2 regions of the Irregularibacter muris genome follow, and region 2 is predicted to be linked to the other one. Evidence: riboswitches for the same ligand, from Rfam matches in the RefSeq annotation. Region 2 holds a riboswitch; the other holds the start of a gene.
What was found. A riboswitch is a leader RNA that binds a small molecule or an ion and turns the genes downstream of it on or off. The one in region 2 is predicted to bind FMN.

Region 1: linked by a shared signal. The riboswitch ahead of ribD (bifunctional diaminohydroxyphosphoribosylaminopyrimidine deaminase/5-amino-6-(5-phosphoribosylamino)uracil reductase RibD) and the one ahead of NSA47_RS10320 (ECF transporter S component) in region 2 are both predicted to bind FMN.

Annotation. Positions count from the first base shown of each region.
Region 1 is NZ_JANKAS010000016.1:18,508-25,083, reverse strand. Features, by position in the region: gene NSA47_RS13365 (bifunctional 3,4-dihydroxy-2-butanone-4-phosphate synthase/GTP cyclohydrolase II) at 1-1,016, opposite strand, end outside; gene NSA47_RS13360 (riboflavin synthase) at 1,028-1,666, opposite strand; gene ribD (bifunctional diaminohydroxyphosphoribosylaminopyrimidine deaminase/5-amino-6-(5-phosphoribosylamino)uracil reductase RibD) at 1,648-2,748, opposite strand; FMN riboswitch at 2,994-3,106, opposite strand; tRNA gene NSA47_RS13350 (tRNA-Ser) at 3,727-3,815, opposite strand; gene tadA (tRNA adenosine(34) deaminase TadA) at 4,088-4,543, opposite strand; tRNA gene NSA47_RS13340 (tRNA-Arg) at 4,624-4,700, opposite strand; tRNA gene NSA47_RS13335 (tRNA-Arg) at 4,732-4,808, opposite strand; gene NSA47_RS13330 (FUSC family protein) at 5,001-5,852, shown strand; gene proS (proline--tRNA ligase) at 5,884-6,576, opposite strand, start outside.
Region 2 is NZ_JANKAS010000009.1:24,470-31,045, forward strand. Features, by position in the region: gene NSA47_RS10295 (TRAP transporter large permease) at 1-588, opposite strand, end outside; gene NSA47_RS10300 (TRAP transporter small permease) at 588-1,100, opposite strand; gene NSA47_RS10305 (TRAP transporter substrate-binding protein) at 1,300-2,334, opposite strand; gene NSA47_RS10310 (helix-turn-helix domain-containing protein) at 3,439-3,639, shown strand; gene NSA47_RS10315 (IclR family transcriptional regulator) at 3,705-4,214, shown strand; gene NSA47_RS10320 (ECF transporter S component) at 4,306-4,926, opposite strand; FMN riboswitch at 5,095-5,213, opposite strand; gene NSA47_RS10325 (H-type small acid-soluble spore protein) at 5,312-5,509, opposite strand; gene NSA47_RS10330 (amidohydrolase) at 5,609-6,576, opposite strand, start outside.

The DNA of each region.
Region 1 (6,576 bases), on a different contig from region 2:
ATCTGTGCACCGATGAAATATTCCCGCATATCTCCCGGAAAGCCAAGGGCAAGATTCGCTTCCAAAGTATCCATGCCTTGGTCCTGAAGCGCATAGGCGCGCAGTTTATTAATCAGACCAATACCACGACCCTCCTGACGCATGTAAAGCAGAATTCCCCGTCCTTCTTTTTCAATTTGCATCATGGCTGCCGCAAACTGCTGACCGCAATCACAGCGCGTGGAGCCGAACGTATCTCCAGTTAGGCACTCGGAATGAACACGGCATAACAAATTCTCTCCATCACCAATCTTACCCTTGACCAGCGCCACATGATGCTCCCCGTTGAGCTTGCTGATGTATCCGTAAACTTTGAAATTCCCATACTTTGTAGGTAGAGAGGTACAGGTTACCTGCTCGGCAAACTTTTCATTTCTCTTACGGTATTCCTGCAGAGCTTTGATGGTAATCATTTTAAGGCTCCATTTCTGCGCCAGCTCCATCAGCTCCGGCGTACGCATCATGGTTCCATCTTCCCGCATAATCTCGCAGCAAAGACCGCATTCCTTTAAACCAGCCAGCCGCATCAAATCCACAGTGGCTTCAGTATGTCCGTTTCGCTCAAGTACGCCATTTTTCTTTGCAAGGAGTGGAAACATATGACCAGGGCGGCGAAAGTCCTCCGGTTTGCTTTCATCCGCTATGCATTTCAAGGCGGTGATGCTTCGTTCTGCCGCCGAAATACCCGTGACGGTATCCACATGGTCAATGGATACCGTAAACGCTGTTTCGTGGTTATCCTTGTTGTCGGTGACCATTTGGGGAAATTGCAGCTTTTGGCAAAGCTCTTCACTTATAGGCATACAAATCAAACCTTTCCCATGAATAGCCATAAAATTCACGTTCTCGGTGGTGGCAAACTCAGCGGCGCAGATAAAATCGCCTTCGTTTTCTCTGTCCTCATCGTCTATAACCAGAATAATTTTTCCAAGACGGAGATCTTCTAACGCCTCTTCGATCGTGCTAAATTGAAACATTTTGATTCCTCCTAAAAGCCGTATTTTGTAAGAAACTCGGCTGTAATATTGTTGTTTTGCGATTCTTTTCCCATCAGGCATTCCACATATTTTCCAATGCAGTCATTTTCCAAATTAACTAAATCCCCAACACGTCGGCTAGATAGCGTTGTTGATGAAGCCGTATGCGGTATGATGGAAACGCTGAAGCTGTCCTTATACACCCTTGCTACGGTCAGACTGATACCGTCAATAGCAATTGAGCCTTTCTCAATGATGTAACGAATAATTAGTAAGGGCGTTTTGATTATGTACCAAAGGGAGTTATCATCTCTGCGAATATCCAGAATCGTGCCGGTGCCATCGATATGCCCAGTAATAATATGTCCGCCAAATCTGCCGTTTGCGGGCATAGCCCGTTCCAGATTAACAGGGTTTCCTATCCGCAAGTTTCCAAGGGAGGAACGGTTTAAGGTTTCATGCATCACATCAGCAGTAAAGCCGTTTGGGGAAATGGACGTAACTGTAAGGCAGACTCCATTTACTGCAATACTGTCACCAAGATAGACATCCTCCATGATCTCCGATGCCTGAACCGATAGGATGGCCGAACTTGTCCCTTTTTGTATGCCTTGTATTTTCCCGATTTCTTCTATGATTCCTGTAAACACCAAATCACCTCGCTTTCTAACAAAATATCTTCATCAATCTGTGTGATGATCGGCTTGCTTAGTAGAAAAGCTCTTTCTGGATGGTCAACGCCCAAACCCTCTACGGGAGTTTTTCCGCTGCCACCAAAAAGCTTTGGAGCAACATACGCCTGCACCTTATTCACAATGCAGCTTTGCAAGGCTGACCAATTCAGGGTACCTCCGCCTTCCAGCAAGAGGCTATCAATCTGCTTTTCACCCAATCTTTGCATCAAGCTGTTTAAATCAATGTGATTATCCTTTTGGGGAATTACCATAATCTCACAGCCTGCATCCAAATACGGCTGGTGCCTATTTGTATCTGTCATGGCCGTAGCGATGAGGGTAGAAGCGGTATCGGTTGTTGTGACAACTTTTGCTTGCAACGGCGTTCTCAGGCTGGTATCGCAGATGATGCGTAGCGGATTCCTGCCATTCTCCAGCCGACAGTTCAGCATGGGATCATCCTCAAGAATAGTGCCTACACCAACCATGATGGCAGAATAACGGTGCCGATCTTCATGCACACGCTGGCGTGCCGTCGAGCCGGTAATCCATTGGGATCTACCAGTATGGGTGGCGATTTTTCCGTCCATGGTCATCGCATATTTCATGACCACATAGGGTGTTCTATTTTGAATATAATGGAAAAAGCTTTTGTTAAGCTTGTCGCATTCATCCCTTACAACATTCTCCATTACCTCAATGCCATGAGAGCGCAGAATTCCAATGCCTTTCCCGGCAACCAGCGGATTGGGATCATAAGAACCGACTACCACACGACTGATGCCGCTTTCAATGATTGCTTCAGTACAGGGGGGCGTTCTTCCATGATGACAGCAGGGTTCCAGCGTCACATAAAGGGTTGCGCCAATTGCCGGTGTCTGGCAGTTTTCCAGTGCGTTTCGTTCTGCGTGGAGCTCTCCATATTTTTTGTGGTAGCCCTGCCCGATGATCTTGCCGTCCTTCACAATCACTGCACCCACCATGGGGTTCGGGTTTACCCATCCGCAACCTTTCCTTGCAAGTTGAATTGCATGATACATATATGCTATTTCATCCATATAGCACCTCCTTAGAATGAAAAATGCCCTGAACGAGACGTTCAGGGCAGGAAAATTTCACAATGATTTTACCGCGTACAAATTAGGAAGTTATGCTATAAAAAATGCCTTGAACACACAATTGTTCAAGGCATTTTTATAGAGCTAATCGCAATTATGCTGCATGGATACAAAAACAAAAGCTCTGAAATGATCATTCATTTCAGAGCATAAATTCAAATATCCACGCAAAAACGCGATTCTTCCTTTATCTTCTACTATCAGACTATACTGTCGGCTTCGGAATCTCACCGAATCAACCTTGCGGTTCGTGGGCTGTACCACCGGTCGGGAATTTCACCCTGCCCCGAAGATCTTATTCAATTGGCATTATTATACTATGGATTGTTAAACCTGTCAACAAAACAGTTTATTTGGTGAAGTCAGAGAGCAATCTAGTTAAGTAGAAACGTCCATTTTGAATATTCTCTTTGTTTATTTTCAGCCATTAAGCAAACATTTCAGGGGTATTCTTTCGTACATTTTCTACCCAATCCCTACCATCAGCTTTCAATAATTGAAGCCTTACGCCACCGGTGCAACGATACAAGTTTTTCAGTAGAGGGCATTTTAGCTACAGTTGTAGGGTGCATCCACAATAGAGAATAAATGGTTGGATAAATTACGCTTTATGTGTAGCGTATAATTCCAGACCCACAACGGTGATATTTTTTCACGCTAGTGGTTCTCTCGCTCGAAGCATTACTGTCGATAAAATAGATGGAATATTTGAAAGAAACCGAGTGACAGAACCTACTGGACTTGGAGCAGCTTAATGATTGTCTACGAGATACTTTATCAGAATACAGCAAAGTCTTATATAACAAAGATTCAGACATATCCATTTCTATGCAAGAAGGAAAGACGCCCTCCAAAGAGAGCGTAAAAAACTCAAAAAAAGGAAGAGCCTGTTGCGGACATTGACCGCAAACAGGCTCATGGCGGAGGCGGAGAGATTCGAACTCTCGTGCCCGTGAGGACAACCTGATTTCGAGTCAGGCTCGTTATGACCACTTCGATACACCTCCGTATTTTATTTTAATACACAGGGCCTTTTCATAGAAGTCAAGGCAAAGTGTAGAAAAACCGTAGAAATCGCTAAAAACTTAAATTTTTAAAATCCCGAAAATTTACATAAGTTCAAGGGTTTTTCGCATTTTCAAAGCAATTGATCCGGTGAATTTTGAGTTAAGCCCATTGAACTCAACTCCCCTGTTTCTCCATTTATCTCGAAATAGGAATGTTTGTCTTGCTGGCAAGGGCCCAAATCTTCCTATTTCACTTGAGCGGCCTTGGCTACTTACTTGTTTCTTTTTTCCCTTAATAAGAGAAAAAAATCCTTCATCAATTGGGAACATTCTTCTTCCATAATCCCTTCAAAAACTTCCACTCTATGATTAAACTTAGGATGATTAACAATATTTACAATAGACCCTGCTGCTCCAAACTTTGGCTCCATGGCCCCTATAATAAGTCTCCTTATACGGGATTGTACAATGGCTCCTGCACACATAGCACAGGGTTCCACGGTCACATATAGATCACAATCCTCTAATCGCCATGTATGGAGTCTTTGGGCGCCCTCTTGAATAACTAAGATTTCAGCATGGGCGGTGGGATCATTGTTGATCTCTTTTAGATTATGGGCAGTGGCTATCACTTCATCATTTTTTACCAGTACAGCACCAATAGGCACTTCTGCTTTGGCAAAGGCCTTTTTTGCTTCTTTTATAGCCAACTCCATATATTTTCTCATGGTCTCACCTGCTTGTACAAGATAGAAGCTATTGCCATACTTGTGAATAGAAAAGTATAAAATAGAAAAATATAAAAAAATGGTGCGCCCGAGAGGATTCGAACCTCCGGCACACGGTTTAGGAAACCGTTGCTCTATCCTGCTGAGCTACGGGCACATAATAAGTTTTTTAAAAATAAAATGAAAAATGGTGTGCCCAGAGAGATTCGAACTCCCGACCTTCTGATTCGTAGTCAGACACTCTATCCAGCTGAGCTATGGGCACACATTTATACGCTATTTAATTAACTATTATATAGTACCATAAATGATAGTTAAAATCAATTACTTTATTTTGTAAAACTTTCTATATAACTCCAGGTTGATTGTCTTGATATTTTGATTATAATGTATTATAGCATTCAATTAACCTGTTATGCTCTTTAAATACAGTTTACTTTATGAAAAGGTGAAAAAAATGAAAATAGGTGCAAGAATTATAAAAACAGCCATCGCAGTTGCTCTGTGTACTATTTTAGGCAGGTTTTTAACGGATAACTCTGGTTTTTTTGCAGCCATTGCTGCCATTATTACTATGCAGGAGACCTTTAGTACTTCTTTTAAAAAGGGGAAGGAAAGAGTCTTTGGTACGACGGCCGGGGCCTTAATAGGCTATCTATTTGCTCTAATATCCCCCGACAGTATCCTATTAATCAGTATAGGCATTGTTCTCACAATTTATATATGCAATCTTTTAAAATGGCAGGGATCTATTGTTATTGCCTGTGTGGTATTCATTTCTATCATGACAAGCCATTCAGTCGATCCTCTTCCCTATAGTATCAATCGTATTATTGATACTACGGCGGGCATCGCCATTGCCCTTGCAGTAAACTATCTTATTTTATTACCTAAGCCCATACTATCAGCCTATAAAGAGTGGGGAAATCTCTTTGATGAGTTATCCCAACATATTGATGAGGTCATTTATGAGAATAAAAATGTGGATCTGGAAGAGCTCCATGAAAAAATTATGGATTTAAAGAAAAAGGCCAAATTAAATCAGTTGGATACCATTATACATCAGGAAAATGAAAAAGAAATCGAAAGATTAGATGAATTAATTGAAGGACTTTTATCAGTTTATGAGCATTTAAAATTCGTAGAGGAGATAAAACAAGCAGATACTGAACTTACATATCTTTCCTCTCTAGAAGATAATCCTTCATCCAAAAAAATATCTGATATTATTTTACAGTTCCATAGTCAGAGGGTATTTAAGGAATGGTCTAGAATAAAATCTCTACGAAAAAAAGCAGATAGGGTGTAGTCCCTATCTGCTTTTTTATGCTCTTTCCTTTTTAATATGCTCTTGCAAAATAAACCATATCATCGGATTTTTTACCACAGCATATACATTCATCTGTTCCTAAATCCTCTTGGGCAAAAGGAATACAACGAATGGTTGCCTTTGTTTCTTCTTTTATTTTCGCCTCACAAGTTTCATCTCCACACCACATGGCCTTAATAAAGCCAGGAGTATCATGGATAATTTCTTTAAACTCTTCCATATTTTTAGCAACAAAGGTTTTTTCTTGTCTCATCTTTAATGCCTTATTGTAAAGAGACTGTTGAATATCCTCTAGTAGCTCTTCTATACTTTTATTTAGATTATCCATAGATAGGGTAGTTTTTTCTCCATTGTCCCTTCTCGCCACAACCACCTGATTTTTCTCTATATCTCTAGGTCCAATTTCCAATCGAATAGGCACACCTTTCATTTCCCATTGGTTAAATTTCCAACCTGGTGAGTATTCATCGCTGGCGTCTATTTCCACTCTAAATTCTTCTTCAAGCTGCTTTTTGATCTCATAGGCCTTATCTAGTACTCCTTCCTTATGCTGAGCAATAGGAATGACAACTACTTGAGTTGGAGCAATCTTTGGAGGTAATACTAAACCATTATCATCTCCATGTACCATAATCAATCCACCGATTAATCTTGTAGATACTCCCCAGGAAGTGTGGAAAGGATGTTCTAACTCACCATTACG
Region 2 (6,576 bases):
TGCAAAATAGTAAACCATAACCATCATAGTCAAACCCATTAGTAAGCCAGGAATAACTCCAGCAATTAGAAGTTTTGAAATAGATACTCCCCCAGCAACACCAAATACAACCAAGTTAATGCTTGGAGGGATAATAGGCCCAACAGTAGAGGAAGCTGCTGTAACTGCTGCTGAGAATTCCCTATCAAATCCTTCATTTGCCATCGCTTCTACTTCAATTGTGCCTAGCCCGGAAGCATCAGCTACCGCTGCGCCACTCATGCCTGCAAATATAATACTAGCTGCTATGTTGGCATGCCCCAAGCCTCCAGGAATCCATCCCACTAATCCATTACAAAGTCTAAAGATCTTTTTCGTGATACTTCCTACATTCATCAACTTTGCCGCAAGAAGAAAAAAGGGAATAGCAAGTAATGTAAAGTTATTGGTTCCTGCAACCATCTTCTGTACCATGGTTCCAAATAGATTTCCATTGAAACCTGATTCTATCAACATAACGATCATGGATGTTAAACCTATTGCCCATGGAATGGATGCACCGATTAAGAATAAAGCAACCAAAACTCCTATAAATATAACGAGTATCATTATGCATCAACCTCGCTTCCTATATCGCTTAGGTCATATTCACTGCTTTCTAAAAAATATTCTTCAAAATACATCATTTGCCTTATTAGACAGTATATTACAAAGGGCATACAAACAATTATAACAATGTACGTAACTGCACTAGAAAGCCATGGAAGGGAACCGAGGGTTATGCTCCAAGAACTTTTCACCATTTTTGTCGCACCATAAATTAAAGAGCCACAAAGAATCATGCTAGCAACGTTAATAAGCAGTTGTATCACATAATGAACCTTCTTTGGGAGTTTTTCTAAAAGAAAGGTGGTTTTTATTTGATTATTCTCTGCCTCAAGAAGTACGACTCCAGAAAATATCAAAATTCCATATAGCAATCTAGCAACCTCTTCTGTCCACGGAATACTAATTTTTAGAATATAGCGCATGAAAACCTGGGTTAATGTTAAAACTATTAATATCAACATCATAAACGCACATATATTATCAAAAACCTTAATTAACTTTTTAGGCCTCAATACTACTCCTCCCCTGCTGTATATTTTAGTTAGGGATTAGATAAAAGCTATCTGTATCCTGTGGATTATTCTATAGGACAATTAGCATCATTATCTTTAAAATATATTTTTGTTATACTATCTATTTTTCTAGGTTTTTAAGTCATTCCTGCCCGAATCAACGGGCAGAAATAGAATAGTATAAGATGTAAAAATCAACTTATTCTTGGGAAGCAAGATACTCTTCAACTAATGTTCTAACATCTGGGTCTAATGTCTTAACCGCTTCATCAATACCCGCTCTTGCAGCCTTTTTCCATTCTTTCTTATCAATTTCTATAAATTTTACACCTGCCGCCTTTAATTCTTCTACAATTTTTGCCTCTTGTTCATCCAGTTGGGCATCTCCCCATTCAGTACATTCCTTTGCAGTATCCATTAGCAACTTCTGCAAATCTTCTGGAAGGCTATTATAAAAATCCTTGTTAATCGTCCATTTAAAGATTCCACTAATGTGATCTGTCAGAACAATGTTTTTATTTACTTCATAGAACTTATTTGTATAAATAAGTTCATAAGGATTCTCCTGTCCATCTACTATGCCAGTCTGTAATGCACTATAAACCTCGTTCAAGTTAATTGGTGTAGGATTAGCGCCTAATCCTTTCCATACCGTTACCCATGAGGAAATTTCAGGAATCCTAACTTTTAATCCGGCAACATCTGCTGGTGTTTTAACCTCTTTACTGGTAGTTAATTTTCTAGTCCCACGACTTTGAACGGTTACTACCATTTGATTTCCTCTTTCTTCTACAGCATCATTAATCAATTCTCCTATTTTACTATTCCATACAGCATATACATCTTCTAAATCCTCATAAAGGAAAGGAATAATCGTAGGATCAAATTCACTGGCAAGCTGTCCGGTTAGATTATCTCCAAAAAGCCCCATCTGAATTTCACCCGTTTTAATCTGTTCTAGATTTTCAAGTTCGGTACCCAAAGATCCATTAGGAAAAAGGTTAACCTTAAATGCGCCCTCAGAACGTTCCTCCAGTAACTCTTTAAACCTTTCCAGTGTAAAGTTTTCATTAGAACCTTTACTTGTATGAATACCAATATTGATTTCGTAAGTTTTTCCATCCCCTTGTCCTTTACCTACTGCATTCCCATCTGCTTTGCTTGTCCCACAGCCAGTCATTAGAGTAGCAACTATAGTCATAATTACCAGAATACTTAATGCTCTCTTTCCCATAACATTTCCCCCTTTTATCATACTTTTGCATAGCTTTTTCCCTTTATAATTCTTGCCTTTATGAAGCAGTGGAACCCATTTCCTCTGATTCATAATACCGCTGTTCCCCAGACACATACTAGAACTACATAAAATTCTTAAAGCCTGATTTTTTATAGCAGTTTTTTTAATTCTTATGTCTATGCAAATAAATACCTAATATGAAAAAAACTGTTTCCCTCTTCGCCCCCTTTAATATATTTTTATTATGCTAGAAATGTTATTAATTCCTGGAAAACTCCTTAAAATCAAAAGTTAATCTTAAGAACTTGGATTTATATTCTATCCACTGTTTCAAAGTTTAGGTATGTAGAATACACAAATGAAAGGTTATGCCTTACCGAATAAAAAGCTTTTATACTCAAGATTACCTTTACTGGATATCCTCCTTTTCCAATTAGAAAATCAATAACATCTCAACATAGCCCATTATCCCCTCTTAGCATTTCGAACTTCCCCTATTTCACAAAGCCATTTCATTCCTATATACGAATTACGTTCACATTTACAAATATCGATTATATTTTAACATCTGATGATAACGATGTCAACAGGAATCCAAAACATTCAGAAATCTTTCTTTAAGTAAAAATTTCCTTTACTTTCTCTACTCACCTCTTTCTTTTAACTTCTATTAAGATTTTTCATAAACTATATTCTTGCAAAATTTTCATAAATATTTTATATTTGCATTACCATGAATGGATAAAATAGATTATTTAGTAGGCAATCTTATCGTAATAATGCACTGAAACTAACCTTTCATTTCTTTTATTGACATAATATAAGTTTCATTATAATCTTGTACTTATAAGCTCATTTATTTCTACTAGATAATTTTTAAAATTCTCCCCATAATATTAAGAATTTCATTAGTTCAACTAGCTGATTAGAAAGTTACAGAAAGTTGCACTATATTCTATAATTTATTTGAGTAATATTTTTATATAATACTTTTTATTTCAAAATCTAATTTGGAATAATTTAAAATAAGAATATATTGAAATTAATAGAAAGGAAGAAAGACAATGATCCTACTTAAATTTTATTATCTGGGGTGGTTATATGGAAAAAACTAACAAACCATTACATAATCCTACAATTCGGGTTATTAATATCCTTGAGGCTCTTAACGAGTATTTAAATGGACTTACCCTTAGCGAATTATCCGAAAAAATCAATTCCCCTAAAAGCACTATTTCACCAATTCTTCAAACTTTGTTAGTTAAAAATTATATAAGTCTTGATGAAAATACATCCAAATAAAGATAGGCATAAAATCTTTTATACTTGGTTCATCTCTTTCCTCAAATTCTAGCAGCATAGACATTATAAAAGGTGAAATGAATGATATCGTAAATGTTTGTAATGAAGTGTGTCAGCTGGGCATATTAATTGATCATGATGTATTTTATTTAGCTAAGGTGGACTCCGAACAGCCTATTAACTTAGTTTCCACTGTGGGAAGTAAATTGCCTGCGTATGCTACCGCTTTGGGGAAAGCATTGCTATCAGGACATACTAATGAGGAAATAAAAAATTATTATAAAAATAAATTGAAACCTATCACATCCCATACAATAACAAATCTTGATAAATTATTAGACCAGATAGAGAAAATAAGAAGTGAAGAAATAGCCTATGAGTGGGAGGAAGTCAATAAGGATACAGGTTGTTTAGCAACACCCCTAAGAAAAAAAGGCAGAGTTATCGCTGCGATAAGTGTGAGTTTTCCACTATATAGGATATCAGAAGAAAAATTAGATTTAATTCGAAAGGTACTTCAGGAAAAAAGAATTGTCATGGAACAATTGATTAGTCAACTGGATCTTGAATTTTAAAACTAAAACAAAATTAGGCAGCTTAGGTAAGTAATTATACTTACCTAAGCTGCCTAATTTTGTGCTTATATTTTATCTACACCCATTCTTCTTATTTATGCAAAATTGGTGTTAATTTTTTATAGATCAAAGTCACCACGATAGAAATAGCCACTCCCTTTATGATGTTGAAAGGAGTTACTCCATATATAATCAAAGTCTTCAAGTCGATAATTCTTGCATTTGCTACGGTACCCATATTAACGATGGCATCTAAAGGAATACCCATAGCTTTGGAATAAAAAGGAACAACCAGATATAGATTTGTTAAAATCCCTACAGCTGACATCACAATAGTAGCCACTATCATACCTATCATAGCATATTTTTTATTCTTGTTCATTTTGTAGATAGATCCTGCTGTAAATACAAACATTCCACCTACAATGAAATTTGAAAGCTCTCCAACTCCCGCTGTACTCGTTCCTCTCAGTACAATGTGAAGTATGTTTTTAAGTAGTTGGATAATCACCCCAGCCACAGGACCTAGGGCAAAGGAACCCAATAGTGCAGGTACATCGCTAAAATCCATTTTTAAGAATGCTGGAAAAAAAGGTACCACCATTTCAAAAAGCATAATAATAAAAGCAATGACCGACAAAACAGAGATTTTCACCATTCTATTGGTGGCTGACAAACTTGATGATTGATTGGATAAAGTTACCTGTTTCATTATCTTTCCTCCTTTAGAATATTGCTTCAGGTCTAAAGGTAAAGAGTGTGTGCATCATGCCCACTTAAAGGTGATAATCCATCACCTTTTTTGATTAAAGAAAGTACTTTCTTCAATCAAAAATGCCCCTGAACTTCTTCAGGAGCATACATAAATGGCATGATTAATCAATACCCTCTTCCATCCAGACTTTACTGTCGGTCTTGGAGTTGCACCAAGTCAACCACTCTCGTGGCTCGCGGACTATAACCGCCGGTCGGGAATTTCACCCTGCCCTGAAGATACTTATTATTTATTTTCAAACTTATTATATCACAAAAAATAAAATGTTCAAGTGTTTTCGTTATTTTATTGACAGAATAGTTCTTGCCATTGTTTTTTCTAGCTAAATCATTCCCGATACAGGTCCAATTTCTTTTAGCTGGTTAATAGGCACCCTAGTCATTTCATGGGTACATAAAATAGTCACTTGGACCTCTTGGCTTTCATGATCTATCCCTTCAATCCATACAGAATCACCATTATAGGTAACATTGATATTTTCTAGGGAATTCATAATCTTTACTGCTCTTTCATGATCCACTGGGATACACCTCCCTATAGGATAGTATAAATAGGAGAGGTCATTTCTATGCATAGGAATCAAGAAAAAATTGGATTTCATTTTGTTTATCTCTTTTCCTTATGCTATTTCCCCACGATCATAAACCACTTCTCCATTAATTATCGTCATCCTCACTTTACTCCTAAAATCCAAGGGATGATCTTTTATCAATACTAAATCCGCATCTTTACCTACTTCTATACTGCCCACACGATCCTCTATCCCTACGATTTGGGCTGGATATAAAGTAATAGCTCTCAAAGCCTCTAGCTCTTCCATTCCTTCTCGAGTGGCCAGGGCTGCACATACGGGTAAATATTGCACGGGCACAACAGGATGATCAGTAGTTAGGGCTATTCTGACTCCCTTTTTGTTTAGAACCTCTGGAGTCTTAAAGGTAAGATTATTTAATTCTATCTTGGAACGACTACTTAAAGTTGGTCCTACAATAGCATCTAAACCTTCTTCTTTGATAATGTCTGCAATTAAATGTCCCTCTGTACAATGATCTAAGGTCATATTCACATCAAATTCCTTGGCTACTCGAATGGCTGTTAAAATATCATCGGCACGATGGGCATGGGCCTTTAAGGGAATTTCCTTATTTAATACCTTCACTAGGCTTTCCATCTTCATATCCCATTTTGGCTGATCCTTTTCACTTTCTGCCCTTTCTTTTTTCTTTGCATATTCCTTGGCTTCCATCAAGGCTTCTCTTAGCAGGGCTGCTGTAGCCATTCTTGTGACGGGACTTTTTTTCTGAGAGCTATATACTCTCTTAGGGTTTTCTCCAAAGGCACATTTCATCGCTATGGGCTCTTTTAAAAGCATGTCCTCTACTCTTTGTCCATAGGTTTTTACTGCTGCAAATTGTCCTCCAATTACATTGGTACTCCCAGGACCTGTAATGCAAGTGGTGATGCCATTTTCTCTGGCTTCTTGAAAACTTCTGTCCATAGGATTAATAGCATCTATAGCTCGGAGATTAGGGGTGATGGGGTGGGTCATTTCATTACCATCTTCTCCCTCAAATCCCAAACCATCTT